DNA from 3 places in the Roseibium sp. R5 genome. Region 3 is predicted to be linked to each of the others. Evidence: riboswitches for the same ligand, from Rfam matches in the RefSeq annotation. Region 3 holds a riboswitch; each other region holds the start of a gene.
The links. Region 3 has a riboswitch for S-adenosylmethionine ahead of AC0J4F_RS15145 (homoserine O-succinyltransferase). Riboswitches for the same ligand answer to the same signal wherever they lie in the genome.

Region 1 (10,274 bases), 2.2 Mb from region 3:
CGACGTCTGATGCTCAAGGGCTTCACCATGCCGGACCATTATGCATCTTACCCAATGCTGTTCTCCGAACTCGGTAAACTCATGATGCAAGGCAAACTCAAGTACCGGCTTCATGTTGAAGAGGGGCTGGAAAACGCACCAATCGTCTTCAACAAGCTGTTCGATGGCAGCAATACAGGCAAGCTGGTAGTCAAGGTCTCGGACCTCTGATCATCCTTTCCTTTTGAGAATATCGCCGGTGGAGCAGTCAGCCGGCTTTTCTTTTTCTGAGCAGAATTGAGAGTTTAGATTCCTCGTGAAATCTGTCGATTGATCCACCGCATGGCGGACCACGTCAAACGGACTAGTTTGGCCGGATACGAAACAGGTAGTGCCATGCGATACTTCCGCTATTTGCTCATTTTGGCCGCTCTCGGTGCGGCTTTTTCAGCATGGAACTGGTGGTCTGCCAGACCTCCGAAGGTCACCGTCACCGAGGCGTTTATCGGATCGGCTGCCGATGTCGTCTACGCAACAGCCGTGGTCGAACCGGTCAACTGGGCGAAGGTCACGTCGATTTTGCGAGAACGCATCGTGTCCTTGTGTGGCTGCGAGGGCATGGTCGTACAAAAGGGCGATCAGCTGGCCGAGCTCGACAGCGGCGATGCGCGGGCGGCACTTGCGGAACTGGAAGCCCGCCAATCCCTAGCGAAATCTGAGAGTGAGCGGGCGCTGCAGCTGCTGGAGCGCCGGGTCATCAGCCAACATCTTTATGACCGCGCGCAGAGCGAGCTTATTCAGGTAAATGCCGTCATAGCCGCGCAAACAGAACGTCTGCGGGACTACAAGATCGTCGCGCCAATGGATGGCGTCGTTTTGCGGCAGGACGGGTCTGTCGGCGAGGTCGCCGAACCCGGAGACATCCTGTTTTGGATCGGCCAGCCCAAACCCTTGCAACTTGTCGCAGAAGTCAATGAGGAGGACATTCCAAAAGTCGCCGCGGGCCAAACAGCGCTGGTTCGGGCGGACGCCTTTCCGGGGCAGGACCTTACCGCGACCGTTGCCCGGATCACCCCTAAAGGGGATCCGGTTTTGAAGAACTATCGCGTCTACCTGGACCTTCCAAAGGACACGCCGCTTCACATCGGCATGACCACCGAAATCAACATAGTCACCCTTGAAAAGCCGGAAACGGTGCTCGTACCGGTGGCCGCTCTCGATGGTCAGCGGCTTCAGACTGTTTCCAGCAGCAACACCGTTGAGACCATCGTCGTCGAAACCGGGATAACCGGGATCCGAGCTGTCGAAATTCTCGATGGTATTGCTGACGGAGATGCTGTTCTCCTGCCGTTTCGCGACGATCTCTCTGATGGCCAGAAGGTTGAGCCGGTGGCCGAGGGCACGCCAGAATGATCCTTCAGCTCCGCATCGCTGCGACCCATGTGCGCAACAGGCTCCGGCAAACGGTGGTCTCCACGCTTGGTGTTGCACTCGGTGTTGGGTTTTCCATTGCCATGGCCGCCCTCATGGAGGGCTCTCAACGTGACTTCATGGCAACCTTAATCGACGCCATTCCGCATGTGGAGATCAAGGATGATAAGCGGACGCCAACAGCCCAACCGGCCAGCTCCGTTTATGATGCTGTTGCCTTTCGCGGTTTGCGGCCGTTGGAGGACTTGCGTGGGATCCGCAATCCAACGGAAGCTTTAGCTTCGCTGCGAGATTGGGTTGACGGCGACATCGCACAACGCCTGACGGGTCAGGCTGTGCTGCGCTACAGCGGCCAGGACATTGGCATGACGCTGATTGGTGTCCGCCCAAAGCAGGAACTTCTCGTGTCCAACATTGGCGAGGACATCCGGGAGGGGGCCTTTGAGGACCTCGGCACAACCTCCAACGGATTGGTTTTAGGCGACAAGGCAGCCGAACGGCTTGGCGCTGACCTTGGAGACACAGTCACGTTGACCTCAGCAAACGGGGTCGCGAAACGGTTCAAGATTGTCGGCCTGTTCCATACCGGGATCACCACCAGCGACGAAAGCCTCGCCTATGCGCCTCTCAAAGCCGTCCAGATCCTTCTGGAAAAACCTGACATCATCAATGCCATCACGATCCGGCTGAGAAACATCGATGAAGCCGTCGCAGTTGCTGCAAGGGCCGAGCGGCAATTGGGCTACAAGTCGATCTCCTGGGAAGAGGCCAATGAAGGGCTGATGGAGGCTTTCTTTGTCCGCAACGTGATCATGTTTACTGCTGTCGGCGGTATTCTTCTGGTCGCCGGTTTCGGGATCTACAACATCATTTCAACGATCGTGCATGAAAAGGCCCGGGACATTGCCATCCTGAAATCGCTGGGGTTTCCGGAACCCGACATACAGCAGATTTTCGTCCTGGAGGGTTTGGTGATCGGTGTGCTCGGAGCACTTGTCGGGTCTGCACTTGGATTTGGATTGTCGAGTTATCTTGCAACAATCAAATTCGAGGTCACCACCGACATCGAAATGACCCGTCTGCCGATATACTTTTCTCATGTGCATTACATGATCGCCAGTGGTCTGGCGCTTCTGTCTGCGGGCATTGCCGGTTTTGTGCCTGCCAGAAAGGCTGCCGCGCTCAATCCTGTCGACATCATCCGGGGCGCGACCTGACATGAACGTTGCCCCGATCCCAACCACCCCTGCCCCACTTTTGGAAACGCGAGGCTTGACCCGCATTCTTCCGGCTGTAGTTCCGGTCACTCTCGTGGAGAACATCTCGTTTTCGATCGGCACATCGGAGTTCGTCGCGATCACCGGCCCATCGGGCTCTGGAAAATCATCTCTATTGTATCTGCTTGGACTTCTGGACCGGCCGACGGAGGGCGAAGTCCTGATTGGCGGCCGCAAGACGCACGATTTATCGAAGACCGAAATGGCTCACTTGCGGCTGGAAAAGATCGGCTTTGTCTTCCAGTTCCACTTTCTCTTGCCGGAATTCACCGCTATGGAAAACGTGATGATTCCAATGCAAAAACTTGGCGCTCTTGCTGCAGCTGAGCAAAAGGACCGCGCGGCAGGTCTCTTGGAAGATCTCGGCTTGGAGAACTTTTTGCACCGGCAACCTGCCCAATTGTCCGGCGGGCAGCGTCAACGCGTCGCCGTTGCAAGAGCGCTTGCCAATGCGCCGGACCTGATCCTTGCAGACGAGCCGACCGGCAGTCTCGATTCTGTCGCGACAGAGCAGGTGTTTATGTCGCTTCAATCGATTGTCGATCAACAAAGAACCACAGTGATAGCCGTTACGCACGACATGGATATTGCCGGCCGGATGCAGCGTCGCATTCATCTGGTCGATGGAAAAATCGACTATGACCGCAATCAATAACCGTTGGAGTCCTTCGGTTCTTGGATGACTTGCCAAAAAACGGAACTCATGGCATAAGCCTGCCATCATCAAGAGAAGGGCTGGCGCCCTCGCCAACCTGCCGACCGGGCAAGGTGGTTTCCGCAACAGGGATGCGGCCGTCCAGACACTCAAAAGAGGCTGCGCGGCAACGAAGCGGTAGTTTTCCTGCGCCAGTCCTCCTCGGGCAACCGATGGAGGATTTTTTGTTTCAAGATGCGCTGGCCGGACAAGCGGCCGAGTTGATCAGATACCAGGACGCCGAAGAGGCCGATCAGACAGCGGCCGAGATCTGGCAATCTACCGCGGAAGATTGTGTGCTGGCCCGCATGAAGACCATTCGGGTGTATGGCGGACTGCCACGCCACAAACGCCGGTTGACCCAGCATGAGCGGGTCGACCGCTTACAGGCATTGTTGCGCCTTTGGGCCAATGGCTGCATTTGCGCGGTCGATGAAGAGCTGTTTGCGGACCTGCTGGCGCGCAGATCCTTGCGCGCCTGATTACTGCGGAGCCGGAGTGTCCTTGGGGACTGGACGTGGCTTGCCTTGGTCATCAACGGCGACCATCGTGAAAATCGCTTCGGTGACTTTTTCCCGGCCGCCGAAACGGTGGCGCAAAGCCCAGGCTTCCAGTTTGATTTCCATGGAGCTTGTCCCGACGCGGCCGACGCTTGTGTAAACACACAAGACATCTCCGACATGGACCGGGCGGATGAATTTCATCTTGTCGACTGCGATCGTGACAACGCGGCCCTGCGCTCTTTGCCCCGCGGCAATCCCACCGGCGAGATCCATCTGAGACAGCACCCACCCGCCAAAGATATCACCAGATGCATTGGTGTCGGCCGGCATTGCCATTGTCCGGAGGGTCAGTTCCCCTTGCGGTGTTTCTTCACTCAAAGCGGTCGCTCCAGTTTCGTGTTTTACCGAGCCTAGCCCAACCGCTTCAAAACACAACGCTATCAATCAGATAATCAGCATCAGAATGGCCATGATCCAAAGCGGCATTGGTGCTGCAATCCAGATCAAGAGGATGGGTAAGCCACGTTGTGTCCATTTTGCACTGAACATTGGTGTCTCCTGTAAATTCAGAACATAGGGATTTCATAATAGGTCAGTGCCGCCAATGCGGTCATTCCGACCGCAAAGGCGAGTTTGGCGCTGCCAATCAGCGTTCGCCCCGCCACATCGAGGCGTGGCAAAGGCATGGATCTGGAATCCAGGTACATGGACACCATCATTCCGATGAAGACCGCGAACCACAAAACAACCAGACCTTCGGCCACCAAGACGATTGCCGGTAACATGAGCCCCTCCTATCAGGCTTGTTCAGTAAAGAGTTCCCCCGGCGGTGTACTGCCGGCAAAACCGAACGTTGCGAGCCACAGGCTCTGAGCAATCCGTTCGGCAATGGCGATGATCTCTTCGGCAACGTCCGAAACAAAAATCTCGCGTGCTACCGGCCGGAATACGTCGAGCCAATCGCCATAATCCGAGCTGACCACTTCCTTTAGTTTCAGGTGTTCCGGAACCGGCTTGCCTTTGTAGGTCCCGTTTTTCAGGAGAACGGACTGCCAAAACCGTTCCATCTTCTCAAGGTGCTCCGGCCAACGCCCTCCGAGACGCTTTTCAAAGATCTCACCGAGATGGGGTTGCTGGCGTAAAGTCCCATAGAATGAATGCACAAGGATCCGGATCGTCTCGGGAGTGACTTCGGCGTATTGCACCTCACAGGCCCCGTCGGAGCGGGCGACCGCGTTACCTGTTTCCTGTGGTGTTTGTTTGATTTGCATCGCAACCTCATAACATTCATATAAAATGAATCTTTTAAATGGCAGAAGTGCACGCTAAAATCAACATATAAAATGAATGTTTTGAAAGTTCTGGAAATGCGCCTCAGTCAAGCCAGTGATTTCGCCTTGAGACTCCTGATGGCAATCAGCCAATCAGATGCCCCGCAGACAGTGGACAAGTTGACCGCGCAACTTGGCCTGGCGAAATCCCATGTCATGAAAATAGTGGCTCAACTTGCCAAGGCCGGCTACCTGGAAACGACCCGGGGCCGTGGCGGCGGGATCCGGATTGCCAAAGAGGCAGATGACATCCGCATTGGCGATGTGGTGCGGTTGATTGAACCAGATCTTGGCGTGGTCGCGTGCCTCAAGGATGAACCGGCAAGCTGCCCGTTTTTACCGCGCTGCGCGCTCAAGGGCGCGATGGCGAGGGCGGCGGAGGCGTTCCTCGACAGCCTGAATGAACAAACGCTTGGTTCGATCCTGGCCGGCACGCAGAAGATATGAATGCTCGGCGCCTTGCCTAAAGTGTTGAAGCTTGTTCGAGAAAGTCTACCTGTTCCAGGCAATAGTAGCCGGAGATCCGGCTGATCGTTCCAGAGCGCTTCCAATCGTTCAGGACCCGACTGACATTCTCACGGGCAGCTCCGGCCATGTTGGCAATGTCCGCCTGACTGAGCTTGTAGTGGATCAGAACGCGGCCATCATCGAGAGGCTTGCCGAACGTTTCGGCCAGCTGCAGCAATGTCTGCGCGACACGTCCTGGAAGTGGTAAGAAAGAACGCGCTGCCAGGACGTCGTTGGCATGGCGCAAACGTTTGCCGACGATGGACAGCATGTGGCGGTAGACGGCGGGGTTTTCATCGGCGAACCGCTCAAAGGCGGACTTTTCAATGAATGCCAGCTGCGCTTCTTTCAAAACGCTCACCGTTGCAGACCGGGGACGGCCATCCAGCAAGGCAAGCTCACCAACCAGATCGCCTGGTCCGAGAACCGCAAGCAACTGCTCATCCCCATCGACTGACAGGATCGACACCTTCAAAGAGCCCTCCAGAACAGCATAACAGCCGTTTCCAGGGTCCCCGTTTTCGAAAAGTGTGGCATTGGCCGCCATTTTTATCGGGCGAGCGAGTTTTGACAGCCCAAGCGCCAATTCCGAATCAAGCCCTTGTAAAGAAAAGCTATTTTTCAGAAAATCATCGATCTTTGCCACACCTGCCCCCTGCAGACATTGCCGTCAAACCGGCCAATTTCGAAATACGCGCATTGTTGTGATGTGCATCACGTGCCCATGCCCAAACTACCCCTATATTGAAAAACATGGAAGCGGGGTTGCCCCTCCCCCTCTTCCGGACCTCCACGAAAAACGGCTCTGTTCCCCCCAGAGCCGTTTTTTCGTTTGGCTTGCTGTCCAAGCCCTCAATTCAGGAAAACATCCTTTTTTTCCAGCGTGTGAAAGAAACGGTCACTCGCCAGAACATCATACTGGCACTCTCGGATCGCGATCTTGGCTTTGGGTTCCTCCCGGCGTAACCGATCGTCGGCCCGGCCTGGGATGGCTGCCACAAAGCTCATGTCTGCCATCCCGTCAAAATGATTGTGCAGAAGACGGTGCAGTTCTTCCCTGTCACTGACCTCCGGCAGCGGATCTGCCTTGGGCAAGAACTTCAAATCGTATGGCTTCGCCAAGCGCTGAAGCCGGAGTGTTTTCAGGCCCGACCGCACCGGAGAAATGATATGCGGCGGCGTCTCAAATCCGGCGTGTCCGATTGCCTTGAAAACTGTTCGGGCCACACTGCTGCGCGCCAGCATCCCGTCTCGAACGGCAACGAAGTCCGGCTGCCGCTTCATCAAGACCGTGTAGCGGCCAAGTTGCGCCAGCGTTTCTTCCAACAGCAGCTCATCGGGGAGAAGCCGCAAAAGCGCCAGGCGGTTCATCTTCGAACGGGAAAACATCCGGTCGCCATAGGTCTGATGCATACGGCTGCTGACGGGCGATACCCTGTCGCCGGTAAAGGCCAGCGTAATCCCAAAGAGTGTGCGTGAACTTGAAGCCTTGACGGTTTCGATCAGCGGCCGGAACTCTCGGGGCCACAAGTCCGTCGCAACGAGCGCGCCGAGCGCACTGATACGCCCTTGCTCGGCGAGATCACGCAGTGCGCGGTCAACCCCGAATGCAAGACCGTAGTCCAAAGCTCCAAGCGTAATTCTTTTCATGCAGCGCGGTAAAGATACATAAGAAACGACACGCTCCTCCCTGCAAAACTTCGTAGAGTTTTGCAAGTCTTATCGTGACATCCGTCGCTTATTGAGTCGGCGTTACTTGGTCTCTAGCGGATCAAGAGCATCCGTTTTTCGGCCGGAGAGCCTATAGACGACCAGCTCTTCCAGAGGCACACCCTTCACCAATCGCTCCAGAACCGCGACCTGCTGTACGGTTTCAAACCGGGCCTTTAGAACATCCGCTTGATCACGGCGGCTTTCAGCGACGTAAAGCCCAGCGCCCTCAAATTCAGCCCCTTGCGGCTCTGGCGCCATGATATAGCGGATCCGCTGGGTATACTGGTGCACAGGCACCGTGTCTTTCATGAGGAAGTCGATTTGACCGTTGAGGCCATAGCCGGAGGTCAGAACAAAGGCTGCATCCGTGTCACCAACCACATCTTTGAGAGCTGAACCGATCTCTTGCCACCCGCGCAGCTGATGGGTCGGGTCTTTTCGCGCGAACTGCCCTGTAAAGGCCGAGACAGCATGGAGCTGAACGGCGAACGCGATCACAAGACCAAGGCAGACACCGGTTGTGGCAAGCTTGACCCAGTTTCGCGAGCGGCCTTGAAGATCGCCTACAAAGACCGCTGCCATCAATGCAATCACCGGAAACAACGGCGCTGGCCAGTTGGCCTGCACGCGCGAGTGCAGCGAGTGATAGGCAAGATAAATCAGGAACGGCAGCACGGTCAGGATGATCAGGGAGGCGGCCGCATCCTGTTTCAGAAACCGGCCGAACAAACGGGCTGCGCCAAACGCTGCCAAAAGAGCGATCAACGGATTGAGCAGGCCGACAAAAGCGCCGATAAATTCAAAGATGTACTTGGCGGTATACCCATCACTGCCGGCGCGCCCGAACTGTTTGTAGAAGCTGACCCAGTCGTGCAGATGGTTCCAGTAGAGCACCGGCGCAAACGTCAGGACCGCAATCAATCCACCGGCCCAGAGCTGCCAGGTCAACAGCCAACGGCGAGCGTCCGGAACCCACAAGAGCCACAGCACGATCCCCGCCCCGAGAAACAAAACCGAGTATTTCGACAAGAGCCCGCACCCGGCCATCAATCCGATAACCAGCCACCAGTTTGCGTTTTTGGAAGTGATAAGCTCGGCCAGCGCCCAAAAACTCAAGCCCCAAAACAGGACCGACGGGGCATCCGGTGTTGCAAGGATCCCGCCAATACCGACCAGCAAGCTGGTGTTCAAGAACAGGACGGCCCAACCGGCGACGCGGGCATCAAACAGGATGGAGGCCGTCCGCCAAAGTGCCAGCGATCCGATCAGGCCGGAAAAGATAACCAATGCCCGTACCGCAAACACGGTGTCTCCAAAAACGGACTGTCCCGCTGCAATCCACCAGCCGATCATCGGTGGATGATCATAGTAGCTGAGCGCTGGATAAAGTCCCCAGATCCGGTAATAGGCTTCATCCTCGACAAAATGCGCGTGGCTCGCGGCAAAAACCTTGAGAGCCATCAGCGCGACAACAACCAGCACAAGTCCAGCTGGCCGAAGAAAATAGGGCAAGTCTTCAGAGCTGTGTGCGTTTACCACGAATGCCTCAGCTTTTCCGCCAGGTCAGTGCAGAACTTGCCGCATAATTCCAGACAGCACCCATGATCGCACCTGCAGCGCCCGCAAACCACCAGTACGCCGGATCAGCATATATGAGGTTGGCGACACCGACATTTGCCAGAACGCCAACAGAACACACCGCATAGAAGGTCAAGAGACCGATCAGCGCTCCAAGACCGCGCAGACGCCGGTCCCGGTAGGTCAGCTGGTTGTTCAGGAAAAAGTTCGACGTCATCGCAACAAAGGACGCCGAGGTCTGTGACATGTTGAAACTCATGTCAGACAGCAGGAACACACGCAAGGCTGCCAAGTGAACAACAAGGCCGCTGGCACCAACAAGGCCGAACATCAGGAAGCGGACAGAGACGATGTCGCCGAAATACTTGGCGAGCAGCAGGCCGAAGTAATCCAGCGTGACCAGGGTGTCGAGCTTGCTTTCGCCGTGCTGGCGTTCGCGGAACGTGAATGGAAGCTCCTTGATCTTCAACGTACCGGCAGCTGATGACACCAGATCAAGCAAGATCTTGAAGCCTTGCGGCGACAATTTCGGGGCCAGCTCTTCGGCTTTTTCCCGGCGCACCATGAAAAACCCGCTCATAGGATCGCTGAGTGTTACATTCAAAAGCTTCTGCGCAAGCCCGTTGGCGATGTTGGACCCCCAGGCCCGGACCTTGGACAGTCCTTCGCCGACGGTTCCGCCTTCCACTTTCCGGCTTGCCACCACAAGGTCGATATCACCAGTCCTGATTTCGGCAAGCATCTTGGGCAGCAACGTTTCGTCATGCTGCAGGTCGGCATCCATCACAGCGACATACGGCGCGGAAGAGGCAAGGATCCCCTCAATACAGGCCCCGGACAGTCCGCGCCGGCCAATACGCCGGATCACGCGCACGCGCGGATCACTTAGAGCCAGCTTCCGGGCAATTTCTGTCGTGCCATCCGGGGAATTGTCGTCAACGACGATCGCCTCCCAGGCAACCCCTTCAAGCGCCTTGTCCAACAGGCCGATGAGGATTGGAATGTTCTCGGCCTCGTTGAAGCTTGGCAAAATGATGCTCAGCTCAGCGGGCAACGCTTCGCGTTTCAAAGAACGCGGTGCGCTGGTCTCTCCGCCCTGATCACCCACCAGGTTCACGACGCCGTCCATAGTTGTTCCAATTCCAGGCCTGACAGATCCAGTCGCTTACTTTCAGAGCGCCGGGTCTCACTCGCGCGGACCATAGCCCGGCGCAGATTAAATACAAGAAAGAACGCACCGATCGCCCTGTCTCAAACAGCG
Region 2 (10,274 bases), 1.9 Mb from region 3:
TTCGTCAAAAGGAACTGGCGTTCAAATTCAACAGAAACGCTGAAGACTGCCGAAAAACCGATGTTCATCATTCATGGCAGCGACGACCTGAACGTTGACCCTAACTACAATTCTCAGACCTACCGGCAAATTCTGGAAAACCAGCACCCAGCCAACCGGTTTGAGATCATCGACAGGGCCAGTCATGGCTTGTTGCGCTCTGATTTGTTCAATTATCAGCGCCCCGACCAAATGCCTTTTTGGGTGGAATGGGCCTTTTTGGCTTTGGGGCGTGAGGCCTTTGCGCCGGGAACACTCGACCTTATCGCCAACTGGGTCCATGACCAGTCGCATTCTGCCAGTGTGACGGTGCGCTAGTTTGGGTCAAGGTTCAGGGTGTATTAAACAAACTCCGCCTGGCGGCCCAAATCGTTCCAAATTGAATTAATAGCTTTACCCGCCCCTAACCGGGAGGCCGCTAAGACCCGATCAGAGCCGAAAAGGCCAAGGGGCATCATGCGGAGATGGGGATGAACAAGCCTTCACAAGGCTATCAGGCGACTGTGCGCTATCCGTTAAGGCGCCATCAGCAGCAAGTCGCCCTTAGGCACCCCGCTCAGGCCCATCGCCCCAATCGGCAGGTTTCTCGCAACAAAGCCCAGAAGAAGGCCCACTGGGGTGTGCGGATGCTGATCGCCTTTGTTGGCTGGATCGTTGGCGTCACCGCCGTATCGCTGGTGATGTTCGCCGAGTATCATTATCCGCTGGCCAAAAACCGCGACCCGGATCTTTTTGCGCTCGTCCTTGGCACCGGTTTTGCCGGACATGCGATCTATGCTGTCATGGCGATCCTGGCCGTTGCCCTGCTCACCGCGTTCAACCGACGGAAATGGATCTTGTGGGTCCTGATCGGTTTTGCGGGCGGCCTCTACAGTGTCTGAAAGCGCCGGAGCCCAACCTAGTTGAGGCTGCGGATCGTATCTGGAAGGTCCAGCGAGAAGGCGGGCACTTCAACCTGGAAGGTCGTGCCGTCTGGGCGCTCCATTTCGTATGATCCGGCCATGATCCCGGAATCGGTCGCAAGCGGGCAATAAGAGGAATACTCGTAGGTCTCCCCCGGCTCGATCACAGGCTGCTCACCAACCACACCTTCACCGCGCACTTCTTCCAGCCGGCCGAGAGCGTCCGTGATCATCCAATACCGGCTCTTGAGCTGTACAGGCTTGTCACCACCGTTGTGGATCTCAACGAGATAGGCCCAGATAAACTCCTGGTCTTCTGGCTTCGACTCATCGTCCAGATAATAAGGCTCTACGGAGACTTCGATATTGTCGGTTATGGCGCGGTAACTGCCAGACACGATTGTTCCTTTTATCATTCCGGCCGAGTGGCCGAGTTGCATGTGGCTTATAGGGCGATTGACGCAACCGTGAAAGAGTGTGGCTTGTGAAATCGGACCGGATTTCGCATTAACGCCCAAACAATCCTTCGTAAAGCCGCTTCTACATGTTTGATGCCCGCCTTCGACCAATGATCGATCCTCCCCTGAATGCAATTGGGGTGCGGCTGGCGAATGCCGGCATCAGCGCCAATATGGTGACAGTGTCCGGTTTTTGCTTGGGGCTATTGGCTGCCGTCTCAATTGCTTTTGGATATTTTCTGGCAGGGTTTGTTCTTATCGCCCTCAACCGGCTGTTTGACGGATTGGATGGTGCGGTTGCGCGCGCCAGCCAGAAAACGGATCTTGGCGGCTATCTGGACATCACGCTCGACTTCTTTTTCTACGGTGTAATTCCACTCGCCTTTGCAATTCAGGCTCCAGAGACCAATGCCCTGCCGGCAGCGGCTCTGCTTGCAAGTTTTTATGCCAACGGCTCCGCTTTTCTCGCCTTTGCCATCATGGCGGAAAAACGCAACCTTACGACCAGCCACCAGGGGGCAAAGTCGCTTTTTTACATTGGCGGCTTGGCGGAGGGCACCGAAACCATCGGTCTCTTTTTGCTGATGGCACTTGTTCCAGCTTGGTTCCCTGTCCTTGCCTGGGCTTTTGCCGCCGTTTGCCTTGTGTCCGCTGGTGCCCGCGTCCTGATCGGTCTCAGCGCCTTGAAGGATCGTTGATCGCCTGTCGTACCAATTAGATCCGGCCATTCAGATCCGGCCATTCAGGTCCAAGTGCTCTCGCAGAATTGCCAAAAAGTGCGCGCGGCACGAGACCGCGGAGCCTTGTCGATCCGGGCCAAGATAATCGACCTTGGTGCAGTTGGGGTGAGCGGCAAGACTTTCACGCCAACCGGCTCAGACGGAAGAGCGAGTTTTGCAATGATCGACACCCCAAGGCCAGCCTTGACCAGTGCCAGGATCGAATTCACCTGCAATATGGTGTGCGCCACATTCGGCGTCTGTCCGGCAGCTGCGAGCCATTTCTCAACCAACGGCGCGCTCCCGCCTTTGGTCAGGATAAAGGGATCTTGGCAAAGGTCCTCCGCCCGCACCGTTGACCGTACCGCCAACGGATGATCGTCCCGAACCAGGGCGACCAGCTCGTCCGACACGAGCGGGAGAACGTCCAGGTCCTCTTTATGCGGATCCGCCAAGATCGCCGCATCAACGCCGCCGTTGCGCAAAACCGTTTCAAGGTCTGCGTCCGGGAATTCCAGGATCTCAACGTCAATACCGGGAAATTTCCGGCCAAACTCGCCAAGTAGCCTTGGGAGAATATGAAAGGAGGCGGACGATCCAAAGGACCCGAGGCGGACGGTCCCGATCCTGTCCCGCCGGACATCCTGCAAATGACGGAGCGCTTTGTCTTGCAGAAGATCGGCCTGACGGGCAAATGCCGCCAAGGCTTGCCCTTCTTCGGTCAACCCGAGTGGCCGGGCCCCGCGAATGAGCAAATCCAGTCCAAACCGCTTTTCCAGCTGTGCAATGCCCTTGCTGACAGCCGGTTGAGATATGCCAAGGGCCCGAGCGGCTTCGGAAACACTTCCCGTTTCCTCGATGATCCAAAGAGCACGGACCATTGCGAGAGGAAGATCTTGAGAATCTGACGGCAAAAATATAACCTCAAGTTATTTTCTTATACCGAGATATATCTCTATTCGACCTTCCAGCACAATTGCCGTCTGGACAACATCATGCCCCTAGAAACCTGGCTCGCCTTCGTCGCCGCCTCTCTCATCCTGACCATGACACCTGGTCCCAGTATCCTATTGGGTATGGTTCATGCCTTGCAGTTCGGGACGAAACGCACGCTCTATACTGCCCTCGGAGACATCTCCGCCAATATGATCCAGATGCTGCTGGTCGCAGCAGGCCTGGGCATCATCATCGCCAACTCGGCAGTCGCGTTTCAGGCCATAAAATGGGCAGGTGTCGGTGTGCTGATCTTTATGGCCGTCAAAATGTGGCGGTCAGCACCAACTCTACCTGACGCAGCAACACCAGATCGGTCGTCCCACCCGGCGCGGCTTTACGCGAGCGGCTTTGCGGTTGCGTTTGGCAACCCGAAGGCACTGGTCTTTTTCACCGCCTTCTTTCCGCAATTCATAGATCCGACGGCGCCGGTCCTGCCCCAGTTATCGATCATGTGCCCAACCATGGCCGCACTCGATTTTGCGTTTGTGATGCTTTATGCGGCCGGTGCCAAACAGTGCCTCGGTTTCCTGAGACAACATCCAAGACTTCTGAACCGGACGGCGGGCGGCACCTTGCTGACGGCGGCCGGACTTCTGGCATCGACGCGTTAGATCAGGATGTCAGGGGCTGATCTCTTCAGCAATCAGCGGCAGCAATCCGGGAAAACGAGTATCGATCTCCTCCCTGCGCAATGCTGCGGCTCTGGAATTGCCCCGATCGACTTGCCGGATCAAGCCCGCTTCCCGCAACACCCGGAAATGGTGCGTCACTGTGGCCTTGCTGACCGGAAGCTGGAAGGAGGCACAGGTTCGCTCCGTACCCGTGTCCGCCCGGACCAATTCCCGGATCACGCGGCGCCGATGAGGATCTGCCAAGGCGGTGAGGACCTTTCCCAGGTCCAGATCGACCGGCTCCAGATTGTCGTCCTTCTCTCCCATCTCATCCCTCTTGCGCCACTCGATAGGTAAGACTTGCATCTTACCTTTTATTCGCCTAGGTACGACACACATCATACCTAAGGAGATCTTCATGTCCAATCCTGACTTCGCGCTCCCGGAACCCGACGCCGATGAAACCGGTCCTTATGCGCTGGTCGGTCAAGCCCGCGCACGGCCCGGTTCTGCTGAAAAACTGGAACAGGCACTTGTTGCGCTCGTCCCCCCGACACGGGAAGAGACAGGCGCGCTTCAATATCACGTGCATCGCGACCGGGCCGACCCGGATCTCTTTGTCTTCTACGAAGCCTGGGCGTCTCTGGCAGACCTAAAGGAACACCTCCAGATGCCGTACATTCAACAATTCCTTGCAGGCCATCAGGAGCTTGTTGACGGAGAGATGCAAGTCACCTGGCTCAAAATGGCCAGTCCTTATCCGGGAGCCTGATCAATCGTTGAAATGGCAGACTATATCGCCGCCAGTGCCTTTTCGACGTCCTCAAGAAGATCCTGCGGGTCTTCCAGACCAACAGAAAGGCGCAGGATGCCGTCGGTGATGCCAAGCTCGGCGCGGGCTTCCTCACCGATCGACTGGTGGGTGGTCGTTGCCGGGTGGGTGATCAGGCTTTTGGCATCACCGAGGTTGTTAGAGATCCGGATCAGGTCCAGCGCATTCACAAACCGGAATGCAACCTCCTTGCCGCCCTCGATTTCAAGCGCCACCATCGTCGAACCACCGCGCATCTGACGCTTGGCGATCTCGGCTTGCGGGTGATCGTCCCGCCCCGGGTAAATCAGGCGTGTCACCTTGGACTGACCCGCCAGAAAGTCCGCAATCTGGCCGGCACTGTTCGTCTGCTGTGCCACGCGCAGCGGCAATGTTTCGAGCCCCTTCAAAAGCACCCAGGCACTGAACGGGCTCATGTGCGGGCCAGTGTGTTTGACAAAAGGCATCACCTCTTCGGTGATCCACTCTTCATCCGACAGAACCACACCACCAAGACACCGCCCCTGCCCGTCAATGTGTTTGGTGGCGGAATAGATGACCACATCCGCGCCGAGGCTCAGAGGAGACTGGTACATCGGCGTCGCGAACACGTTGTCAACGATCAGGCGCGCACCAACCGACTTTGCAATTTCCGCAACCGCAGCGATGTCAATGACTTCCAGGGTCGGGTTGGTCGGGCTTTCCAGGAACAGGGCCTTGGTGTTCGGCTTGACGGCCGCTTTCCACTGCTCGATGTCCGTCCCATCGACCAGCGTGCTCTCAACACCAAAACGCGGCAGCAGGGTCTCGCAGATGTAGCGGCACGAGCCGAAAAGGGCCTTCGCCGCAACCACATGATCCCCCGCCTTGACCGACGCCATCAGGGCAAGATTGACCGCGGCCATGCCGCTGGCGGTTGCCCGCGCAGCTTCCGCGCCTTCCAGCATCTTGATGCGGTCTTCGAACATCGCGACGGTTGGGTTGGCATACCGCGAATAGACAAACCCCGGATCTTCACCATTGAACCGTGCTTCGGCCGCTTCCGCACTGTCGTACACAAAACCCTGTGTCAGGAACATCGCCTCGGACGTCTCGCCGAAAGGTGAGCGGGTCGTGCCGCCATGAACGAGTGCGGTTGCAGGGCGCCAGTTGGTTCCGGCGGTGTTCTTGGTGTCAGTCATGTCGATGTTCGCTCCAAACGAAAAAACCCCAGCCTCAAGACCGGGGTTTGCACCTCCGGCCTTTTTAGCGACTTGTTTAACGTGGCTGCAAGCCGGCCGGCCCAAATCACCACGAGGTGGCTTTCACTTAAGCGAAAATGGGCTTTCGGTCAATCTACCTCCCCCTTTTCCTGAGATTGGCCAGAAAGAGAGTTGGCGGGGCCAGCCGCATCCGTTAAGGACGTTAGACGACGATTGCAGGATGAATTGATGAACGTATCAGCGGACCAAAGCACCACAGGCAGCGCATTGATCGCCGCGAGCGGAATTTTGCCCGAGCGAGTCATTCAGGCGATGTTCGCAGCGCAGGAGATTTGCGCAGCGCAACCCCCTGTCAAAGGTCAAATTCAGCCTGCGAGCCTCGATCTACGGCTTGGAACCGTTGCCTACCGGGTACGCGCAAGTTTTCTGCCCGGTCCGGACATCAAGGTGGCGGACCGCTTAGAGCAGTTGAAGCTTCATACCATTGATCTTCAGGACGGGGCCGTTCTAGAGACGGGGTGCGTCTACATCGTTCCGTTGCAGGAAAGCCTGGCGCTGCGGCCCGACATTTCGGCAACGGCCAATCCAAAAAGCTCCACCGGGCGTCTTGATGTGTTCACCCGCGTAATTACGGACAATGGCCAGGCATTCGACACCATTCCAGCCGGCTATGCCGGACCGCTTTATGCAGAAATTTCGCCGCTTACTTTCCCGATCCTGGTGCGTTCCGGCTCCCGCCTCAGTCAGATACGCTTCCGGCGGGGACAATCGCTGATCCCGGATGCTGATCTTGAAGGCATCCACAAATCAGAAACCCTGATGAGCGGCGGCAATGAGCGGATCGGCGGCGGTGTCCAGCTTTCCATTGATCTCGAAGGCGAAGGCCCGGGCAGCCTGATCGGTTACCGCGCCAAACATCATTCCGGGCTGATTGATGTTGATCTGGTCGGCGCTCAAGACCCGCTTGATTTCTGGGAACCGATCTACCGCCGGCAGAATGCTGAACTGATCCTTGATCCGGACGCTTTCTATATACTCGTCAGCCAGGAAGCCGTGCACGTCCCACCGGACTATGCCGCCGAGATGGTGCCCTTCGATCCACTGGTCGGGGAGTTCCGGGTGCATTATGCCGGTTTCTTCGATCCCGGCTTCGGCCATGCGGGCGCTGGCGGTGTAGGCTCACGCGCGGTTCTGGAAGTCCGCTCCCATGACGTGCCCTTTATCGTGGAACACGGGCAGACCATCGGCCGCCTTGTCTATGAACACATGGCCGAACGGCCCGCGACACTTTATGGCGAGGGCATCGGCTCCAACTATCAGGGCCAAGCCTTGAAGCTCTCCAAGCATTTCAAGGCATCAACCTGAACACTGAATGTCCTTGAAAACCATCACCCGCGAATACGAAGGCTTCCTGGAAGACCGGAAGTCCCGGTTCCTGGCCTTCTTGGTGCCGATTGAGCAGTTCGACACCCGTCTGGAAGAACTGCGCAAGGAACACCGCAAAGCCAATCATATTGTAACCGCGCACCGGCGGCTTCTCGATGATGACCGGATCGAGGAAAGCGGCAAGGACGATGGCGAACCTGCCGGCACGTCCGGAATGCCGACCTTGCGCGTTCTGCAGGGCGCAGACCTGATCAATTGCGCTGTTTTAATCGTCCGGTACTTCGGTGGTACGAAGCTGGGCGGCGGGGGCCTTGCCCGCGCCTATTCAGGCGCTGCGCAAGACGCGATCGCGAATGCCGAATTGGTGCCCTTCCAGAAGCTCTCCCGCAAGAGGGTCAGCGCAGACTTTGCATCGAGCTCCGAGCTGGAACGGAAAATCACTGGCCTCGGACTGGACGTGGTCTCGCGCGACTACACGGAAACCGGAGTGGTCCTGATCGTTGAAGGGCCGGAGGATCTCCTGGATGCCCTTGACGGCACCGCGGACGGTTAGAACTCGAAGCCCAAGCCGCAGTCCGCTGCCACGATCATTATCGCCAGACGATCGATAAGATCGCTTTCTCACGCCCGCGGCGCTACCTTGACAAGAACAGAGGATCAGCATCCGTTTTCTGGAGTGGAGTAAAAGGCTTGTTTTCAGCGACGAAACGATCTCTGGCCTTGACCGCCATGCTGCTGTTCGTCCCTTTTCTCCTTGCTGCACTGTGGATTACCCTCTTTCAAGCCGGACCTAATCGGCTCATTTCCGGTGGGCCAGAAGCCAGCCCTTTGGAGCGGAAAGTCGGTCAACTGATCATGGTTGGGTTTAACGGCACCAGCCCATTGGATCCGGGTGTCATGGCTGTCAGCGGCCAACTTGAAAGTGGCCGCATCGGTGGCGTTATGCTGCTTGGCCGCAACATTCAAACACCCGACCAGCTGACCACCTTGACTCGCCACCTTGCCGATCAAGGTTCCGTGTCTTCTATCTTTATCGCAGTTGATCAGGAAGGCGGCCAGGTGCAGCGTCTCGCCCCTCTTGGCGATCCCATGACCTGGAGCGCGGCGAAGAACCTTCCAACCGCCACAGACAATTGTGCACCTCGCAAGGTCCGCGCTTATTATGCCCGCCGGGCCGCCCAACTCGGCGCCTACAACATCAACGTCAACTACGGCCCCGTCGTTGATGTGGACATCAACCCGGACAATCCGATTATCGGCAAGAAGAAGCGGAGTTTTTCCGCTGACCCGGCCACAGTTACCAATTGTGCTGCGGGTTTTATTGCCGCCCATCAGGCCGCTGGAATAGCAACAGCACTCAAGCACTTTCCAGGACACGGATCTTCAACGGCGGACAGCCACTCCAGTTTGCCGGTGATCAGCCAGTCCTGGCGCGAGCATGAACTGGAGCCTTATCGCGCGCTCAGGCAGCAGGACCGGGTGGACATGGTGATGATGGGCCATCTTGTTCACCCGCGCTTTTCCGACACGCCAGAAACTCCAGCCTCTCTTTCGAAAAAGGGGATTGCGGAGGCCAGAACCCTGGCCGGCAAAGATGCTGTCATCATCACTGACGATCTGGAAATGGATGCAGTCTCTGATCGGTTTTCGATCGAAGACGCAGCGGTGCAAGCGATCGCCGCCGGGAATGATATTGTGCTCTTTTCCAGTTTTGACCGGACCGATCCTCAGCTCGGTGACCGGGTCAACGCCGCTATTGTGGCCGCCGTTGTGGATGGCCGGATCAGTGAAGCACAGGTTGACCAGGCTGCCGCGCGGGTTGCCGCCTTAAAACACCGCCTCAGCCGGTTTCGGGTGGGCGTTTGGCCAGAACCGCAGTCTGCAAGACTGGGCACTGGACCGAAGAACACACCACCCTCCTACGCCGCAGCAACTACGATTTTGCCGTCTGCTCCCGCAGCTCCTTGAGTTCGGCCCGCAAGGCTTTCACTTCTTCCAAAATGAGGCCCGTTTCATCATGAATCGCTTGGCGGTTGGCGTCGGCTTCCGCTTCATGCTCCTCCTGCATGGCGGAGACGATGATACCGATGAAGAGGTTCAAAACCGTGAAAGCCGTGCACAGGATGAACGGCACGAAGAAGATCCAAGAGAGCGGATAGACTTCCATGACCGGCCGGACGATCCCCATGGACCAGCTTTCCAGCGTCATGATCTGGAAAAGCGTATAGAGCGATGCCCCAAGATCACCGAACCATTCGGGAAACGATGCCCCAAAGAGTTTGGTCGCCATCACTCCGAACACATAGAACACCAGCGCCATCAGAACGACGATGGACCCCATGCCCGGCAAGGCGGCAATCAACCCGCCAATAACCCGCCGCAGAGATGGAACAACGGAAATCAGGCGCAGAACACGCAGGATGCGGAGCGAGCGTAAGACTGAGAGCGTGCCGCTGGACGGCAACAATGCGATTGCTACGATGAAAAAATCAAAGAGGCTCCAGGGATCCTTGAAAAAGCGCAAGCCATGCGCAAACAGACGCAGCGCGATTTCGATCACGAATATGCCGAGGATCGTCTGGTCGATTGCAATCAAAACCGACCCGAACCGGTCCATGACGAACGGGCTGGTTTCCAGCCCGAGCGTGATCGCATTCACGACGATGATCGCGATGATCCAGTATTCCCACGTGCGTGAGGTAACCAGGGCTTTGATTTTTTCCCGCATAGTCTGTTCCGGAGCCTGAAATATTCCAAAGGCGCTGCGCCGCGCGGAACATGGAGGTTCGGGCCGGTCTTGGCAAGATGGCAGCGGGCGGGATAACACAATTCCACCGCTTGACAGTTCGCCGGACTGAGCGCACTAAAGATGGGCTCAAGCGGGTGTAGCTCAATGGTAGAGCAGAAGCTTCCCAAGCTTAAGACGAGGGTTCGATTCCCTTCACCCGCTCCAATGATTTCAATAACTTATAAACAACTTCTCCACTTCCCGTTTTTTCGGGAAGCACGGGGGAAACACACGACCGCGTTTTGCCATCCCGTTTTGCACGGCATATTCACTCTAAGACTTAATAGAAAATCTCCCGTCCTTGCCGTCCGAAAGGGCAGTTTTCAACCTTTTACAAATTGCATCGCGGCTGTCCATTGCCG
Region 3 (10,274 bases):
TGTGGCTGTCCAGAAGAATGCGCAGGTGCGGCATATCCTGAATATTTTCTATTGTCTTTCGATCCTTGGTCAGCGTCGGCGACGCAACGGCTGCCAGTCGAATTGGTGCAAGAAAATGGTTCTTGAGACCTGTAAAAGGTGGGGCGCCGATCCGAATGGCCAGGTCGACGCCGTCGCCTTTGAAGGTTGCCAGCCGCTCGGTGGCCAGTGTTGCCAGATCCAATCCCGGATTTTTGTCCAGAAAACCAGGCAGACGGGGAACAAGCCACAGCGCGGCAAAGGACGGGGGCAGGCTGAGTGTGATGCGTGGAACCTGTTGGGATACATCGTTTATCGCCCGATCGATTTCATCGAGCCCACGCCGAACTTGAGCGTGAAACCTTTCCGCCGGTGCGGTCAGCGCGAGACCGCGGGGAAGCCGGTCGAACAGCTGAACACCAAGTTCATCCTCCAGAGCGCGAACCTGTTGGGCAACTGCCCCTTGTGTAAGGTTGAGCTCCTCTGCAGCCAGCCGGAAATTGAGGTGCCGGGCCGCAGCATCAAATGCTCTGAGTTTGTTGAGGCTGGGAGGACGCATCGCCGTTTCACTAAAGCAGTAGCTTTTCTACTGTTTAGGTGCAGAAAGCATGATTGGTCAAGAAGATGCTTCATCGTTAAGACTATGCCCAAAGGAGACATATCATGAGCGAACAAAAAGTGGCCCTGATTACAGCTGGTGGATCCGGCATGGGCGCGGATGCAGCCAGACGGCTGGCGGCAGACGGGTTCAAAGTCGCGATCCTGTCGTTCTCCGGGAAGGGGGAGGCACTGGCAAAGGAACTGGGCGGCATTGGTCACACCGGTTCAAACCTGAGCAACGATGACCTGAAAGCATTTGTCGACAAGGCAATGACTGCCTTCGGGCGCATTGATGTTCTCGTGAACTCTGCCGGGCACGGTCCAAAGGGCGATATCATGGAGATCTCGGATGAAGACTGGCATCTCGGAATGGATTATTACTTGATGAATGTGATCCGTCCGAGCCGTCTGGTGGCACCGATCATGGCACGCCAGGGCGGCGGCACTGTCATCAATATATCCACCTTTGCCGTATTCGAGCCGGATCCGATGTTTCCGACCTCCGGCGTGTTCCGGGCCGGTCTTGCTGCCTTCACCAAGCTGTTTTCGGACAAGTACGCCTCTGAGAATGTGCGCATGAACAACGTGTTGCCCGGCTTCATCGACAGCTTGCCGGAAAAGGAAGACCGCCGGTCGCGCATCCCGATGGGCCGATATGGCCGATCGGAGGAGGTTTCCGGGTTAATTTCCTATCTCGCCAGTGATTTAGCGGCCTATGTCACGGGTCAGAACATACGAATTGATGGCGGGCTGACACGGTCGGTCTAAAGCGGATTTTGATCGGGTGGCCGAAGCCACCGGACAGTGGGCTGGACAGGTTTGCTGGATAAAGGTAAGGAATCCTTACTAACTTCAGCAATTTGGAAACGCCTTCATGACTGCCTCAAAGGACACGGGGCAACCGCAACTATCCTCGAAGCCACCCGTTTCCGGCCGGGGCTGGATGCTGCGCGGCGCGCGCGCAGCGATTTCCATTCCCGCCTTCATCCTGACGTCTGCTTTTGTCGGGTTTGCCGGGATGGCCCGCGAAACAGGATTGAGCCTGGCCGAAACACTTCTCATGACAGGGGCGGTGTGGGCCTTGCCATCCGTGGTGGTTTTGACCGGAGCCATGGCGTCGGGCATGGGATTGATCCCCGCCGCTGTCGCGGTTGCGTTGGCATCCGTGCGTCTGATGCCCATGACGATGGCGTTGATGCCGTTCCTGAAGGTGCCGGGTAAGACCAAAACCTGGCACTTGCTGATCGCATCGCATTTTGTGGCGGTGACGGCTTGGGTCTACGCGATGAATAACTTGCCCGACCTGCCGAGGGAAGGGCGGTTGCCGTTCTTCATCGGGTTTGGCGGCGGGGTGACCAGCTTTGTCTTTGTGTCCACCGGGATTGCCTACATGCTTGTGGAGCGGATGCCGCCCATGGCCACCGGGGCTCTTGTCCTTGTGACACCGGTCTACTTCCTGTGTTCCTTGTGGGGCGCTGCGCGGATGAATGCCGACAAGGCGGCGATGATTTCCGGCCTTGTGCTTGGCCCTTTGTTCTTCCTTTATTTTCCGGGTCTTGATCTCCTTTGGACTGGCCTGCTTGGCGGAACGCTTGCCTATCTCGTCACACGATTTTGGCGCCGGGGACTGTCATGAGTGACCTGATGACGGAAACCTGGTGGTGGCCCTATGTGATGATCCTCGTCGCAGGATGGCTTGCAACCGATGTGTGGCGGTGGTTGGGTGTTTTTGCCGGCGGCAAACTGCGCGAAGACAGCGAACTTTTCATCTGGGTCCGGTGCGTTGCAACGGCACTGGTTGCAGGTGTGATCTCCAAGCTTGTTCTGTTTCCCCAAGGTGTGCTGGGCGACACGCCGATCTGGTTGCGGCTGGCGGCCGCGGCCTTCGGGTTTGTCTGCTTCTTGGCTCTCGGGCAGCGCGTGATCGTCGGAGTGCTGTCTGCGGTTGTTTTTCTACTGACAGGATGGTGGATCTTGGGCTCCTGACACTCCTGACAGAAGGCTGTCAGCAGGGGGCTGATACATGGCGCGCATTGGCCAAATGGCCACACCGGATCAAAGGAGCCCCGCCATGACCGATCACAAACTCGTGCTTCATTATGCACCGCGCAGCCGCGCCAGCACGCTCCGCGTACTGCTGGATGAACTCGGTGCCAATTACGAGCTGAAAGTACACAATGCGAAAGCTGGTGACCTGCAGTCGCCAGAGTATCTGAAGATCAATCCTCTAGGTAAGGTGCCGGCGCTTCAAGACGGTGAGACGGTTATTACCGAATCTGTCGCCATCGCCTTGTATGCCGCTGATCTTTATCCCGAGGCAGGACTGACACCAGGTTTGAGCGATCCGCGGCGTGGCGCTTATCTGCGGTGGATGGCGTTTTATGCTGCATCCTTTGAGCCCGCCGTGGTCAACAAGGCGTTCAACACGGATATACCGCAGCAGATCGCGCCGTATTGCAGCTATGACGCCGTGATGAAGGCTCTGGCGGCGCAGCTTGTAAGAGCACCCTATCTCCTCGGAGATCAGATTTCCGCAGCAGACATCTTCTGGGGATCTGCTCTGCGCTGGACCTTGATGTTCGGTCTGGTGCCGGACTGGCCGGTCTTTACCGAGTATGCCGAGAGAATTACCGCACGGCCGAGTTTCGAGAGAGTTTTGGAAGACGAGGCTGTGCTCGATGCAGCGCATGAGGCCGCTGCGAACCCGGCAGGGATCGCCGCCGCGAGTTGATCCAAGGCGTCGTCGTGAAATCCGGAGGCACAGCACTTGCCTCCGGAGAAGTGTCGCGGGGTTTGAGGCTTAGCTCAACGCAGCGCGGATCTTGTCGGCTTGTTCGGCAAGTAGATCGTTGTCAGCCATTTCACCGGTGTGCGGCTTCATCTTGACGCCGTCAAAGCGCGGGATGATGTGGACATGGGTGTGAAACACCACCTGGCCGCCGGCTGGTTCAGAGAACTGCTGAATGGTGGTGCCATCTGCCCCAAAAGCTTTGATCACTGCATGCGCCATCTTTTGGACCGTGGCCATCACCGCGTTCAGGTCCTCTTGCGCGATGTCCAGAATGTTGCGGGATGGAGCCTTCGGAATGACCAGCACATGTCCGTCACCGCGCGGCATGATGTCCATGATCACGACCGTCTTGTCGTCTTCATAGACCTTGTGACTCGGCAGCTCTCTGCGCATGATTTTGGCAAAGATGTTCTGGTCGTCGTAGGCGGGCGTTTCGATCGGCATGCGTACCTCTAAAAAGGGAAAAAGTCTTCGAATGTCGACGGACACATTACTCCGCCAGGCGGTTCGACAACAAGGGTTGTGACCGCCCGGCAGTGTCCGATTATTCGCCGATATTGTTCAAATCAAACGGTGTGGACTGATACATCTCATTGATCCAGTTGCCGAACAGGAGATGCGCGTGGGCCCGCCAGCGATTCACCGGCTGCCGGGTGGCATCGTCATCCGGAAAGTAGTTCTGCGGCCGGATCGGCGTGTCAGACACCTGGCTGTCCCGTTCGAATTCATCCGCCAGAGACGTCGTGTCATACTCGATGTGATTGAACATATGCAGGCAGCGATGCTCCGGATCGTCCAGGAGGCACATACCGGTCTCGTCATCTTCCGCCAGCACCATCAGATTGCTGCCGTCCGGAATGTCGGCCTTCCGGGTTTCCGTCCAGCGTGAGACGGGCAGACAGAAATCATCGGAAAACCCTCGGAGATACGGCGAGGCCGGCGCGCGCGTCCGTTGCCGGTAGACGCCCGTTGCCTTGTCGGCCCGCGCATATTTCGGCATGCCATGAAAGTGATAAGTGGCCGCCTGAGCCGCCCAGCAGATGGTCAGCGTGCGATGAACATGTGTCTGGGTCCAATCCAGCACATCGCGCATTTCCTGCCAGTATCCGACATCTTCAAAGGGCAGCTTCTCCACCGGGGCTCCGGTGATGATGAACCCGTCGAACTTCTCGTTCCGGACTTCTTCCCAGGGACGATAGAACGCTTCCAGATGCTCCGTTGGCGTGTTCCGTGGCACGTGGTTGGTCATGCGCACCAGCGTCAGATCGATCTGAAGCGGGGTGGAGCCGAGAAGGCGTGCGAATTGGGTCTCTGTCTTTATCTTGTTCGGCATCAGGTTGAGAAGACCGATGCGCAGGGGGCGGATGTCCTGACGCATGGCATCCGCTTCCTGGATGATCATCACGCCTTCGGATTCCAGAATGGGGCGGCCGGGCAGATCGTTTGGAATTTTTATCGGCATTTGCGCGTCCTGTAACCAGAGACAGATGCCTTTCTTCGATCCGATTCGTTGCCTTTGAACTTGAAGTTCACGGCCGCATCTTCTGTTCGAAGAACCACCTTGCCCGGATCGGCAGGTTGGCGTGGGGCATCTGTCCCAACTCTTGATGATGGTCCCTAGGTAATGGATTGGACGCGATCCGGCAAGCCCTGTGCAGACGAATGCCGATCTTGTGAAAGAGGCAAATTGTTGTTGGATCTCAGGCGCGTGGCAAATGGAAGTTTTAGCTGCCTTTCCGGAAAGGGGCATGTTCAGCCAACGCTTCGTTTTCGCGTTGAACGGCGCGCCGCTCCTGCTCCAGAAAGTCTGCGACTGCGTCGTGAAGGCCCTCATGGGCAATCCAGTGGGCAGAATAGGTCGTTTGCGGCAGGTACCCGCGCGCCAATTTGTGCGCTCCCTGAGCGCCGGCCTCGACGCGTTTCAGGCCTTTGGAAATGGCAAAGTCGATTGCCTGATAGTAACATAGCTCAAAATGCAGGAACGGATGGTGTTCGGTGCAACCCCAGTGGCGGCCGAAAAGGGTTTCCGATCCGATAAAGTTGAGGGCCCCGGCGACATACCGGCCATTGCGTTTTGCCAAGACCAGAAGAATGCGGTCCGCCATCCGTTCACTGATTAGCGAGAAGAAGGCACGATTGAGATAAGGGCGGCCCCACTTACGGGCGCCCGTATCCATGTAAAATCCGTAAAAGGCATCCCAATGCGCTTCTGTCAGATCGCTGCCGGTGACCCATTCGATTTCGAGCCCGTCAGCGCTGATGGCTTCGCGGCGTTCCTTTTTGATCGCCTTGCGTTTGCGCGAGGCGAGGTCGCCGAGAAACTGGTCGAAGGTTTCGTAGCCGTTGTCGTCCCAGTGGAACTGCTGATCTGTGCGCCTCAGATAACCGAGATCGCCAAGCGAGTCCCATTCCGGTTTAGTCAAAAAAGTCGCGTGAACCGAGGAGGCGCCGGTGCGTTGGCAAACCTGTACAAGGCCAGCTGCGAGTGCCTGGAGCCCAGCTTCCCTGTTGATGTCGGAGCTGGTCAGAAAACGGCGGCCTGTCGCCGGAGTAAAAGGGACCGATATCTGGAGTTTTGGATAATAGTCGCCGCCCGCCCGGTAGAATGCGTCGGCCCAACCATGATCGAAGACATATTCACCCTGGGAGTGGCTTTTCAGATAAGCGGGAACGGCTCCAAGAACCGCGCCTTTACCATCCTCCAGCACCATGTGCCGGGGCATCCATCCAGTCTGGCGTGTCGCGCAGCCAGATGCCTCCAAGGCTTCCAGAAAAGCGTGGGATAAGAAAGGGTTGAAGTCTGTTTCTTCAGAATCTGAATCAGCTTCAGGGGCTAGCGCGGAAGTGAGATCTTGAGACGCAACAGCGTCCTGTGCGCGCGCCAGGTTTCCGCCTTCGCTAAGGATCCAGCCGGGATTGGCAACCGCATCCCATTTGTCAGCCGGCACATCTGCCAAGGATGACAGAAGTCTAATGGAGAGCGTCGTCTCCGTGTCACCGGCGCCTGGTTTTTGCGGCTGTTCGTTGTCCGGTGAAATAAAAGACGTCATGTCAGTGTGTCGGCCCGCCATAAAAGGATTGTTTACAAGAATGTAGAGCCGCTTTGCTGCGCCGCAAGAGGGAATTCCGTTCCTGGAATGCTTGTCCGTTATTGATCCGGATCGAAGCCCTCAAAGACGATTTGATCGGCAAACCGTTTTGCGACTTCCAACTGTCCTGGTGTCCGAACTGTCCACGTCATGATTGGGGTTCTGAAAACCTTTTTCATCATGCTGGGGCCGGGGCTCGGTAGATCGTTGACGCCATAGGAGATGAAGTGCGGGCTTGTGCGCGGAAAATGGAGCAGATGGCGCAATATGAAACGGTCCATCCGGCTGTGGCGTGTGTAGTCCGGGCCGGGGCGGGCCGCATCTGCCACGATCCCGCGGAGAACGGAGTTGTTGTGCGCCTTTGCAACAGCCAGCATGTCCGGATCAAAGGTTTTGATACAGGCTGGGCCCTTATACGCATTCACTTGATCAACAACGCGGCGGACAAAGTCGCCTTGCGCATCGCGCCGGAGCAAGGATTTGATTTCGACAACCAGCGGCACACGGCCATCCACCAGATCAAAAAGGTCCTGAAGCAGCCATAGGTGATCTGTGCCGGTACGCATTTGCAGTTTGACGAGATCGGCTGAAGACCGCCCGGAAACCGGCCCGCTGCCATCTGCGAGACGGTCCAGGTCATCATCGTGAAAGACGAGCGCTTCACCATCACTGGTCTGCTGAACGTCAACCTCAATCCCGAAGTCTTTGTCCACGGCCTGCTGGATTGCTGTTGGGGTGTTTTCAATGATGCCGTTGCTGGCATCGTGATACCCCCGGTGCGCTATCGGTCGGGCGAAAATGGCGGCAAGTTCTAGTGACATGTTAATCTGGTCCGGAATTGGCGGAGCGTTTTTAGAGCCCCGCCAGAGCGGAATTAGTCCGCGATCTCGAAAATGGCTTCGATTTCAACCGCGGCGCCAAACGGAAGGGAGGCAGCGCTGACGGCGGAACGCGCATGGCGGCCACTGTCGCCCATGGCCTCTACCAGGAAATCGGACGCGCCGTTGATCACCTTCGGCTGGTCGGTGAAATCACCCGTTGAGTTCACAAAGCCAACGATCTTGACCAGGCGGACCAGCTTGTCCAGATCCCCAGTCGCCGCCTTTGCCTGTGCGAGCAGATTGATGGCGCAGAGTTTTGCAGCTTTCTGGCCGTCTTCAACTTGAAGGCCTTCGCCAAGCTTGCCGGTCACGGCGATCGCACCGCTTTCCATCGGCAGCTGGCCGGAAATGAACAGCTGATTGCCTGTCTTCACAAACGGCACGTAGTTGGCAGCTGGTGCGGCGGCATTTGGAAGGGTTATGCCGAGTTCAGCCAGGCGGGCTTCGGTTTTGCTGGTCATGTGTGTCCCCGATTAAAAACGTGAGTTGCCCGTGTCTTGGCTCAAATTGCAGAAACTGACAAGCTCATTTCCGGCAGACGGGGGCGGTATTTGCTCGGCACCTCGTTACTCAACAAAGTCCAATTGGCGCTTTTGTGCCCGTATTTGTGACCTACATTATCGGTGGGGCCGGGCAATCCTTGCTAGCAGTCCGGCATGAACCCGAATAAAAGACTAGAAACAAGAAATTTCCGCTTGAGCAGCGGTGACGAGGAAATGTGATGCGGCGAACCGTTTCAGGCCAGGCTTTTGAGACTGCTTTTCTATTGAAGTGCGCTGTGGCTGCCATTGTGGTTGTCACGTCTGGTGCCAGTGAAGCAGCTGCCAAAGTGGCAGGCATACAGCTTGCTCCGCATAGAGCTGTCTATGACATGAAGCTTGCCGATACCGAGCAGCAGTCCGGGATTGCAGGTCTCTCCGGACGCATGGTCTATGAGTTTTCAGGCGATGCTTGCGAAGGGTACAGCGTCAATTTCCGTTTTGTCACCGAGTTCCGCGATCTGAGCGGTGGCTCCCAGGTAACAGATCTTCAGACCACATCGTTCGAGGGCCCGGATGCTGAGAGCTATCAGTTTCTGTCCAAGACCTATGTCGATCAGAAACTGGTCGAATCGAGCCGGGGACTGGCGCGGGCTGAAACAGGTTTGAAGGCGGTCGAACTGAAAGAACCGGACGAAAAGTCGTTGCAGATCGGCCAAGATGTTCAGTTTCCAACAGAGCACCTGATGAACATCGTGAAGACCGCGCAAGACGGCGGGCACTTCACCGCCAGTGATATCTACGATGGAGCTGAAACTGGCGACAAGGTCTTTGGAACCACTGCCGTAATCGGTGCCAAGGCCGTCGGTATTGTGCCGGAAATTGATGGCGAACGGCAGGACGCCTTGGATACTGTTGCGTCCTGGCCGGTGACCGTAGCTTATTTCGATCCCTCCACGCAGGAAAATTCCGGCGAACAGACACCCGTCTATCAGTTGTCTTTCAGGCTATTTGAAAACGGTGTGAGTGACAAACTTGTTCTGGATTACGGTGATTTCAAAATTGCGGGAACGATGACGGCGCTGGAACTTCGGGATCTGACAGACAAGTCTGACTGCGAGTAACCGCTTACTTGTCTTCGGCGGCTTTGCGCGCCTGTTTGGCGGCATGTGTCAAACCAAGCTCGACAGCAGAATTTCCGAATTTGCCGCGCAGTTTGTCGATGGCGAGTTCGGCCTTTTTCTTTCGTCCTGATGTTGCGTCGAGCAGGTCCTCCGGATCTGCTTGAGAGGCATCTGAGAGGTCGTTGACCCCAATGCCGATTAGACGGAAGCGGCGGCCATCGGTTTCCGCCTCCAAGAGGGCAACACCTGCATCAAATATCTTGTCCGCAAGCTGTGTCGGGTCGGTCAAATGACGTGCACGGGTGATTGTTTTGAACTCAGAGGTCTTCAGCTTGAGGGTGATGCCACGTCCGGCAATCTCGGACTTTTTCAGGCGGAACGACACCTTTTCAGACAAGTCTCTTAAGATCGGTTTCAGGACATCGAAGTCCGATATGTCTGTGCGGAACGTGGTTTCGGTGGAAACGCTTTTCGCACCGCGCGAAGGGGTCACATCACGGCTGTCGTCGCCGTGGGAGAGGCGCGCTAAGCGCAACCCGATAGAGCCATACCTGCGCGCCAATGTGTTGGCATCCATCGTTTGTAGCTGGCCGATCGTTCGGATGCCGTCGCGGTCGAGTTTCTTTTGGAAGACTCTCCCAACGCCCCAAATCTTGCCGACAGGCATGGGGGCAAGGCGCCGTTCCGCTTCTGCTGCACCAATCACGGAAAACCCCCGTGGCTTCTCCAAATCCGAGGCGAGTTTTGCGAGGAACTTGTTCGGCGCAAGGCCGACACTTGCTGAAATGCCGATATCAGCTTCAATGTCCCGGATGAACTTGGCAAGGGTTTCGGCGGCGCTTGCATGGTGGAGGCGCTCTGTACCGGTGAGGTCAAGAAAGGCCTCATCAATCGACAAGGGTTCCACCAGCGGCGTCAGGGCCTGCATGCGGCCGCGGATTTCCTTGCCGACCTTGGAGTATTTTTCCATGTTGGGTTTGATCACCACGGCCTCAGGACACGCTTCCATGGCCTTGAACATCGGCATAGCCGAGCGAACTCCGGAAATGCGGGCGATGTAACAACAGGTCGATACCACACCTCGCTGACCCCCGCCGATGATCACGGGTTTATCTTGGAGTTCCGGATTGTCGCGTTTTTCAACCGAGGCGTAAAACGCGTCGCAGTCGATGTGGGCAATCGACAGCGTGTCGAGCTCCGGGTGCGCTAAAAGCCGTGGGCTGCCGCAAGACGGGCAACGGCTGACATGCTGCGGCGCGCGCGTGCCGCAATCCCGGCATAGGGCTTTGGGC

Region 1: another riboswitch for S-adenosylmethionine. It lies ahead of AC0J4F_RS00885 (hypothetical protein); the one in region 3 lies ahead of AC0J4F_RS15145 (homoserine O-succinyltransferase).
Region 2: another riboswitch for S-adenosylmethionine. It lies ahead of AC0J4F_RS23730 (O-succinylhomoserine sulfhydrylase); the one in region 3 lies ahead of AC0J4F_RS15145 (homoserine O-succinyltransferase).

What each region holds. Positions count from the first base shown of each region.
Region 1 is NZ_CM146910.1:178,339-188,612, forward strand. Features, by position in the region: gene AC0J4F_RS00865 (MDR family NADP-dependent oxidoreductase) at 1-210, shown strand, start outside; gene AC0J4F_RS00870 (efflux RND transporter periplasmic adaptor subunit) at 322-1,392, shown strand; gene AC0J4F_RS00875 (ABC transporter permease) at 1,389-2,627, shown strand; gene AC0J4F_RS00880 (ABC transporter ATP-binding protein) at 2,629-3,342, shown strand; SAM-I-IV-variant riboswitch at 3,403-3,525, shown strand; gene AC0J4F_RS00885 (hypothetical protein) at 3,567-3,863, shown strand; gene AC0J4F_RS00890 (acyl-CoA thioesterase) at 3,864-4,220, opposite strand; gene AC0J4F_RS00895 (hypothetical protein) at 4,451-4,669, opposite strand; gene AC0J4F_RS00900 (group III truncated hemoglobin) at 4,682-5,155, opposite strand; gene AC0J4F_RS00905 (RrF2 family transcriptional regulator) at 5,228-5,662, shown strand; gene AC0J4F_RS00910 (Crp/Fnr family transcriptional regulator) at 5,679-6,368, opposite strand; gene AC0J4F_RS00915 (ChbG/HpnK family deacetylase) at 6,575-7,372, opposite strand; gene AC0J4F_RS00920 (ArnT family glycosyltransferase) at 7,475-8,974, opposite strand; gene AC0J4F_RS00925 (glycosyltransferase) at 8,982-10,142, opposite strand.
Region 2 is NZ_CM146910.1:5,064,885-5,075,158, forward strand. Features, by position in the region: gene AC0J4F_RS23690 (alpha/beta hydrolase family protein) at 1-357, shown strand, start outside; gene AC0J4F_RS23695 (hypothetical protein) at 510-920, shown strand; gene apaG (Co2+/Mg2+ efflux protein ApaG) at 938-1,357, opposite strand; gene AC0J4F_RS23705 (CDP-alcohol phosphatidyltransferase family protein) at 1,486-2,097, shown strand; gene AC0J4F_RS23710 (LysR family transcriptional regulator) at 2,142-2,999, opposite strand; gene AC0J4F_RS23715 (LysE family translocator) at 3,114-3,725, shown strand; gene AC0J4F_RS23720 (ArsR/SmtB family transcription factor) at 3,735-4,052, opposite strand; gene AC0J4F_RS23725 (putative quinol monooxygenase) at 4,144-4,497, shown strand; gene AC0J4F_RS23730 (O-succinylhomoserine sulfhydrylase) at 4,518-5,717, opposite strand; SAM riboswitch at 5,761-5,840, opposite strand; gene AC0J4F_RS23735 (2'-deoxycytidine 5'-triphosphate deaminase) at 5,967-7,103, shown strand; gene AC0J4F_RS23740 (YigZ family protein) at 7,111-7,677, shown strand; gene AC0J4F_RS23745 (glycoside hydrolase family 3 N-terminal domain-containing protein) at 7,815-9,092, shown strand; gene AC0J4F_RS23750 (ion transporter) at 9,058-9,852, opposite strand; tRNA gene AC0J4F_RS23755 (tRNA-Gly) at 10,004-10,077, shown strand.
Region 3 is NZ_CM146910.1:3,211,918-3,222,191, forward strand. Features, by position in the region: gene AC0J4F_RS15115 (LysR substrate-binding domain-containing protein) at 1-577, opposite strand, end outside; gene AC0J4F_RS15120 (SDR family oxidoreductase) at 682-1,386, shown strand; gene AC0J4F_RS15125 (AzlC family ABC transporter permease) at 1,493-2,254, shown strand; gene AC0J4F_RS15130 (AzlD domain-containing protein) at 2,251-2,604, shown strand; gene AC0J4F_RS15135 (glutathione S-transferase family protein) at 2,690-3,349, shown strand; gene AC0J4F_RS15140 (HIT family protein) at 3,419-3,847, opposite strand; gene AC0J4F_RS15145 (homoserine O-succinyltransferase) at 3,954-4,871, opposite strand; SAM-I-IV-variant riboswitch at 4,906-5,025, opposite strand; gene AC0J4F_RS15150 (GNAT family N-acetyltransferase) at 5,134-6,459, opposite strand; gene AC0J4F_RS15155 (glycerophosphodiester phosphodiesterase family protein) at 6,558-7,319, opposite strand; gene AC0J4F_RS15160 (RidA family protein) at 7,373-7,840, opposite strand; gene AC0J4F_RS15165 (cell envelope integrity EipB family protein) at 8,101-8,982, shown strand; gene AC0J4F_RS15170 (DNA polymerase IV) at 8,987-10,274, opposite strand, start outside.